One region of the Streptomyces sp. NPDC019396 genome, then DNA from elsewhere that is predicted to be linked to it. Evidence: riboswitches for the same ligand, from Rfam matches in the RefSeq annotation. Region 1 holds a riboswitch; the other holds the start of a gene.

The links. Region 1 has a riboswitch for cyclic di-AMP ahead of ABZ532_RS13235 (M23 family metallopeptidase). Riboswitches for the same ligand answer to the same signal wherever they lie in the genome.
Positions count from the first base shown of each region.
Region 2: linked by a shared signal. The riboswitch ahead of ABZ532_RS09020 (LysM peptidoglycan-binding domain-containing M23 family metallopeptidase) and the one ahead of ABZ532_RS13235 (M23 family metallopeptidase) in region 1 are both predicted to bind cyclic di-AMP.

Region 1 covers NZ_JBEYBS010000009.1:156,540-159,737, forward strand. The annotation lists gene ABZ532_RS13225 (HPr family phosphocarrier protein) at 1-11, shown strand, start outside; gene ABZ532_RS13230 (GntR family transcriptional regulator) at 139-825, opposite strand; gene ABZ532_RS13235 (M23 family metallopeptidase) at 1,080-1,853, opposite strand; cyclic di-AMP (ydaO/yuaA leader) riboswitch at 1,866-2,034, opposite strand; gene ABZ532_RS13240 (pitrilysin family protein) at 2,306-3,198, opposite strand, start outside.
Region 2 covers NZ_JBEYBS010000006.1:108,782-111,979, reverse strand. The annotation lists gene ABZ532_RS09025 (SGNH/GDSL hydrolase family protein) at 1-211, opposite strand, end outside; gene ABZ532_RS09020 (LysM peptidoglycan-binding domain-containing M23 family metallopeptidase) at 399-1,373, opposite strand; cyclic di-AMP (ydaO/yuaA leader) riboswitch at 1,378-1,531, opposite strand; gene ABZ532_RS09015 (tyrosine-protein phosphatase) at 1,940-2,755, shown strand; gene ABZ532_RS09010 (DUF6126 family protein) at 2,777-2,917, opposite strand; gene ABZ532_RS09005 (XRE family transcriptional regulator) at 2,928-3,198, opposite strand, start outside.

The DNA of each region.
Region 1 (3,198 bases):
AGACCGTGTGAATTGGCGCAGCATTTATGAAGAGGATCGCCACCGGAATACCGGGAGCACCAAGGCACAGCAATTCACGCCTGGGGGCACACCCCCCGGAAATCGTTTATTGAACCTCTTTTGTATACGGCACCTGTGTTAATCACGCGCGCTCGCTGTGTTTACGGGATGTTGCGAAACCCTCACCGCCGGGCGCGGCGGCGGAATACGCAGCCGGTGCGCCCTGGCCGTCCGCTCCGCGTGCACCGCGGTGAGCGCCCGCGCGCGCTCCGCGTCCCCGCGCGCCACCGCGTCCACGATCGCCGCATGCTCGGACCAGCACTCCATCGGCTGGACCGGCTGCTCGACCGCGTACATCCAGGCGATCTTGTACCGCAACTGGGTGAGCAAGGTGATCAGCCCGGGGCTGGCGGACGCCTGGGCCAGCGTCTCGTGGAACCAGCCGCCCAGTGACCGCAGATCCTCGCCCTGGCCGCCGCGAGCCCGCTCCCGGCCCAGTCTTACCAGGCCGCGCAGCACCTTCAGATGGGCCTCGGTACGCCGCTGCGCGGCCCGGGCAGCACCGAGCGGCTCCAGCAGCACGCGGGTCTCCAGAAGGTCGGCGGCCTCCTGCCTGGTGGGCTCGGCGACACACGCGCCGGCGTGCCGGCGGGACACCACGAAGCCTTCGGACTCCAGGGTGCGCAGCGCCTCGCGCACAGGGACGCGCGAGACGCCGTAGCGACGGGCCAACTGCTCCTCGGCGAGCCGGCTGCCACGCTCCAGGACCCCGGACACGATGTCGTCGCGGATTGCCGTGCATACCGAGCGCGCAGGAATGCGCATACCGAACCTCCGCCTAAATCCGCTGCATCCGCTCACTCCGCGCGAGATCCAGTCGATCAGTCGAGCGACGTCTGTTCGGTGACTCTATGACAATGGGACGGAATTCCGATGGCCCGCTCCGGTCCATGGATATCTTTTGGCCGGAAAATGCCGAAGGCTCCGGCCGGTCTCGATGACCGGGCCGGAGCCTTCGTGCTCCGCGCGCCGTGGGACCGCGCGCGGATCGGAGCTTCGCCTGCCGCGTTGCGGTTCGGTCAGACCTTGACGCCGTGGCCGCGCAGATAGGCCACCGGGTCGATGTCCGAGCCGTACTCGGGGCTCGTACGGGCTTCGAAGTGGAGGTGCGGGCCGGTGGTGTTGCCGGTGGAGCCGGACAGTCCGAGCTGCTGGCCCGGGGTGACCCGCTCGCCGACGGAGACGCTGATGGACGAGAGGTGGCCGTACTGGGTGTACGTGCCGTCGTTCATCTTGATCACGACGTTGTTGCCGTACGCGCCACCCCAGCCGGCCTCCACGACGGTGCCCGTGCCGACCGCGACGACCTTGGACCCGGAGGAGGCGTGGAAGTCGATGCCGGTGTGGCTGCCCGAGGACCAGATGGCCCCGCCCGAGTGGTAGTCGGTGCTGACATAGGACCCGGCGACGGGAAGGTTGTACGACAGCAGGCGCTTGCGCTCGGCCTCACGGGCGGCGCGTTCCTCGGCATCCCGGGCGGCCTTGACCCGGAGCTCGGCGTTGCGCTTCGCGTCGGCTTCGGCCTTGGCCTTGGACGCGGCGAGGTCCGCCTCTTCCTGCTGGACGTCGGCCTGGGCGCCGACCTGCTTGGCGAGCGTGTCGCCGACGATGACCACCTGGTTCAGACCGGTGTCCTCGACGGAGGGGCTCTCCGGCTCGGCGGCGAGGGCGGGTGAGGCGAGGGTTCCGACGACGCCGGTGGTGGCCAGCGCCGCGGCCCCGGCGATGCCCGCACGCTTGCGCGTCAGCCGGCTCGGACCACGATGCTTCCCGGTGGCACGGGTGAACGCCATGAAGTGGCTTGTCCTTTCCTTCCTTCTCGCCTACCGGGTTAGCTGACGGGTTCGGAGCAGGAAGGTCTCCTACGGTCCCCCTCCACGCGGATGCGCGAAGGCGTACCGATTCACCCCACGGGACTTGTGGGTCCCCGGCTCCCCAGGCTTGCGCCCGACGGGGACTCGGCGATAGCTGCCCGTTGCCGCAGGTGCGGCGCATATCAACGAGCGGACAGTGCAGAAGACGCTAAGCCGATCTTCGGCCAATCACCAAATGAACACGAGATTTTGTCGCACATCCCACAGGGCAGACAGGCAGCCTCTCCAACAAAACGGACAAACGGGCAGGTGCGGAGAGGGATGAACGGGCAAAGAGAAGGGCCCCGTTGAGCATGCGCCAACGGGGCCCGTGCAGGTCCTCACCCGCGGATGCCTCCTGGCTCCACGGACCTTCGGCTCACTCCCGTCAATCAGCCGGTGACAATGGTCACTTCGCCGATTCCGAGCGCCTTGACCGGCTCCTCGATCTCCGCGGCGTCACCGACGAGGACCGTGACAAGCCGATCCACCGGGAAGGCGCTGACGACCGCGGCGGTCGCCTCGACGGTGCCGGTGGCGGCCAGCCGGGCATACAGCTGTCCCTGGAAGTCGTCCGGGAGACCCTGCTCCACCTGGTCGGCCAGCGTGCCGGCGACGGAGGCGGCGGTCTCGTACTTCAGCGGGGCGACACCCACCAGGTTCTGCACAGCCACATCGCGCTCGGCGTCCGTGAGGCCCTCGGCGGCGAGCGTGCGCAGCACCGTGACGAGATCCTGGAGCGCCGGGCCGGTGTTCGGGGTGTCGACGGAGCCGCTGATGGCGAGCGTGGCCGCGCCGGTGGCACCACCCGGGGCCGCGGGGGCGGCCGAGCGCAGCACCTGGGCGAAGGCCCGCACTCCGTAGGTGTAGCCCTTCTCCTCGCGCAGGACGCGGTCCAGGCGCGAGGTGAGGGTGCCACCCAGGCAGTAGGTGCCGAGGACCTGGGCCGGCCAGACGCTGTCATGGCGGTCCGGCCCGATGCGGCCGATGAGCAGCTGGGTCTGAACGGCGCCGGGACGGTCGACGATCACGACACGGCCCGTGTCGTCGGCGGTGATCGGCGCCATGAGGCGGGGCTCGCCCGCGCTGCCGGTCCAGGCGCCGATGGTGTCGGCCAGCACGGCGTCCAGATCGACGTCGGCGAGGTCACCGACGATCACGGCCGTGGCGGTGGCGGGCCGCACATGGGCCTCATAGAAAGCCCTGACGGCAGCGGAGTCGATGCCTGCCACGGTCTCTTCGCTGCCCTGACGGGGCCGCGACATCCGCGAGGACGCCGGGAAGA
Region 2 (3,198 bases), on a different contig from region 1:
TCTGGTCGAGCAGCCGGCCGCGTACGGCGAGGTTGGCGTAGCGGAAGGTGTGCTCCGGTACACGGTCGTCGAGCAGCACCGCGAGGCGGTCTGCCCAGCCGACGAACTGCTCGTCGGGCCCCGGATCCCCCACGCCCTCGGTGAAGCTGTCACCGATCGCCGCGTACGACCCGAATAGTGTGTCTGTTGTTGATCTCGAATCGTCTGCCACGTCACGACATCTTTCACCGCGCGAAGTGACCTACGCCACCGTAGGAGGGGTTGACGGGGCGTGACATAGACCACCGAGCCGGTTTCCGGCGGACGGGAATACCGGCGGCACACAGACGTCCGCCGCTCCCCGCGTCAGGTGGGGAGCGGCGGACGTCACTGACGTCACGTCAGTTGGAGGGAGTGGTTCAGAGGCTCACACCGTGCTGGCGGAGGTAGGCCAGCGGGTCGATGTCCGATCCGTAGTTCGGGGTGGTGCGGATCTCGAAGTGGAGGTGCGGACCGGTGGAGTTGCCGGTGGATCCGGAGAGGCCGATCTGCTGTCCGCCACTCACGCTCTGCCCGGCCGAGACGGAGAGGGAGGAGAGGTGGGCGTACTGGGAGTAGGTGCCGTCCGCGTGCCGGATGACGACCTGGTTGCCGTACGCGCCGGCCCATCCGGCCGAGGCGACGGTGCCGGGGCCGACGGACTTGACCGAGGTGCCGACGGAGGCGATGAAGTCGAGACCGGTGTGGTAGCCGCTGGACCACATGGCACCCGGGGTGCGGTAAGCGGTGCTGATGCCTCCGGCGACCGGAGCGGAGTAGAAGGACTCCTTGCTCTTCACGGACGGGGCCTCGGCAGCCGCGGGGGCGGCGGCCTCGACCTTGGCCTCGGCCTTGACCCTGGGGGCGGCCGGGGCGGCCTTGGGGGCATCGGCGGTACGGTCGGCCGACCGCGAGGCTCGCTCACTCTTCGCCGGCGCCTGGGCGGGGCGCTCGGTCGGCGGCGCGGCCTTCGCCGCGGTGCCGAGGGCGAGCTTCAGGCCCGGGTGGATCAGTGAGGGGTTCTCGCCGACGACCTCGCGGTTCTCGGCGTACAGCTTCTTCCAGCCGCCGCGGACTTGCTGCTCTTCGGCGATCTTGGACAGATAGTCGCCGGACACGACCGTGTAGGTCCTGGGCGGCTTCGCAGCGGCCACCGACTGCGGGGCGGCGGCCTGTCGGGCGACTGCGGCGGTGTGCTCGGCGGTGGCCGCGGGAGCGGACTTCCCCGTGGCGTGCGCCGCGCCTGCGGCGCCGATGAGCGGGAGTGCGATGGCGGCGCCACCGGTTCCCGCGGCGACGAATCCGCGAGCGAGCGGGCTGGTCTTGGGTCGGCGGTGCTTACCCCGTCCGGGCATGGCGAATTCCTCTCCGGCGCCTGCGAGGTGAGCTGTCGGGTTCGGGCTGGAGCTGCCCGGCCGTGCGATGGCACGGCTACACCCCGAGCCGTCCGGAATCCCGGGACGGCGACTTACCTGGGTCCCCCGCTCCTGCCACGCGTGGGTGTGTGCGGAATTCCGGACGGCGGCAGGATTCGGCGGTCCGACCGGATTGCGGCGACCGTAGGCGAGTCGGGCGAGCGGTACAAGCAGTCCTATTCGGTCGGCATTCACCCGTGCGATATCAACGGGGATTTTCCGGTCACCCTGCGTGGATTACGGATCTTTGATTGCCTTATACGCAAAGGGGTTTGATGGGGAGACACGGCAACGGACCGTCACGAATATGATCCCGCTCACGACGGGAATCCCATCTCATTCCTTACCGGTGCACCCTTCCCCAATTCATCAAATCGGACAGAACCGGCATTAACCTCAGACAGACCCACTTCGGGCAGGGTGATTTCCCGAGGAATCCATGTCGTATGGTCAGGTGCACGCCGTCGTCGGCGCGCGACGCCAACCGCAGACACGGAGGAGCCCCCGTGACGCAGCAGCTGCCCCAGGTCCCTTCGACCGAGCCCGAGCTCTCGGGCGTGCGCAACTTCCGGGACGTGGGCGGTCTGCCGACCGTGGACGGGCGCCGGGTGCGGCACGGCAGACTGTTCCGCAGCGGTCACCTCGCCCACGCCACCGCCGACGACGCGGTGTTCCTCGCGTCCCTGGGGCTCCACACGATCTTCGACTTCCGCAACGCGGCCGACCACAAGCTCGAGGGGGCCGACGTCGAGCTGCCCGGAGTGCGGAACGTGAACATCCCGCTCAGCGACCCCGCCGACGGCGCCGAGTTCTGGATGATGGTGCGCGACGGCAATCTCGAACAGCTGCGCTCGATCCTCGCCGACGGCAAGGCGGCCGGCCGGATGTCCGACTCGTACCGGAAGATGATCAAGGAGCGGACCGAGGAGCACAGCAGCGTGCTGCACTCCCTCGCCGAGGACAGTGTCCCCGCCCTGATGCACTGCGCCGCGGGCAAGGACCGCGCGGGCCTGTCGATCGCGATCTCCCTGCTCGCGGTGGGCGTCGAGCGGGACGCCATCGAGGCCGACTACCTGAAGTCGAACGATCCGCACCGCCGCTACAAGGTGCGCCGCAGCGACACCTCGTCCGCCGGCATGTCCCCCGAGGTCATGGACCTGCTCAACCCGCTCTTCGATGCCCGCGCGGAATACCTGGCGGCGGCCTTCGAGACCATCGAGGAGACCTGGGGCGGCCCCGAGCGCTATCTCTCCGAGGGGCTCGGCATCGCGCCCGAGACCCGGGAGCGGCTGCGCGACCGTCTGCTGGACGGCGCGGCCTGATACCTCCGCGCGCCCCCGGCCTCACTGCCCGCCGACCGTGAACAGCAGGTAGAGGAACGCCGCGAACAGGTGGCCCGCGACCAGGTAGGCGAACAGCCGGACGGCCAGGCCTAGCGGGAACTTCTGGTCGCTCGGCGAGGACTTCTCAAGTGCATCGGGCATGCGGGTCTCCTCAGGTGTGCGGTCGCGCGTGCGGATCGGGGCTCTGGAGCAGGGTGTGGACGAACAGCAGCTCGACCCCGCCTGGTGTGGCGGAGGCGATACGGTGCGGGGTGAGCGAGTCGAAGTGCGCGCTGTCCCCCGGGGCGAGCTCATGGACGGTGTCCCCGAGGCCCAGCCGGAGCCGGCCGTCCAGGACGTAGAGCCACTCCTCACCCGGATGGACCCGCACCAGATCACCCTGGGCCCCGTGGGGCACCCGCACCCGCAGGGCCTGCATGGCG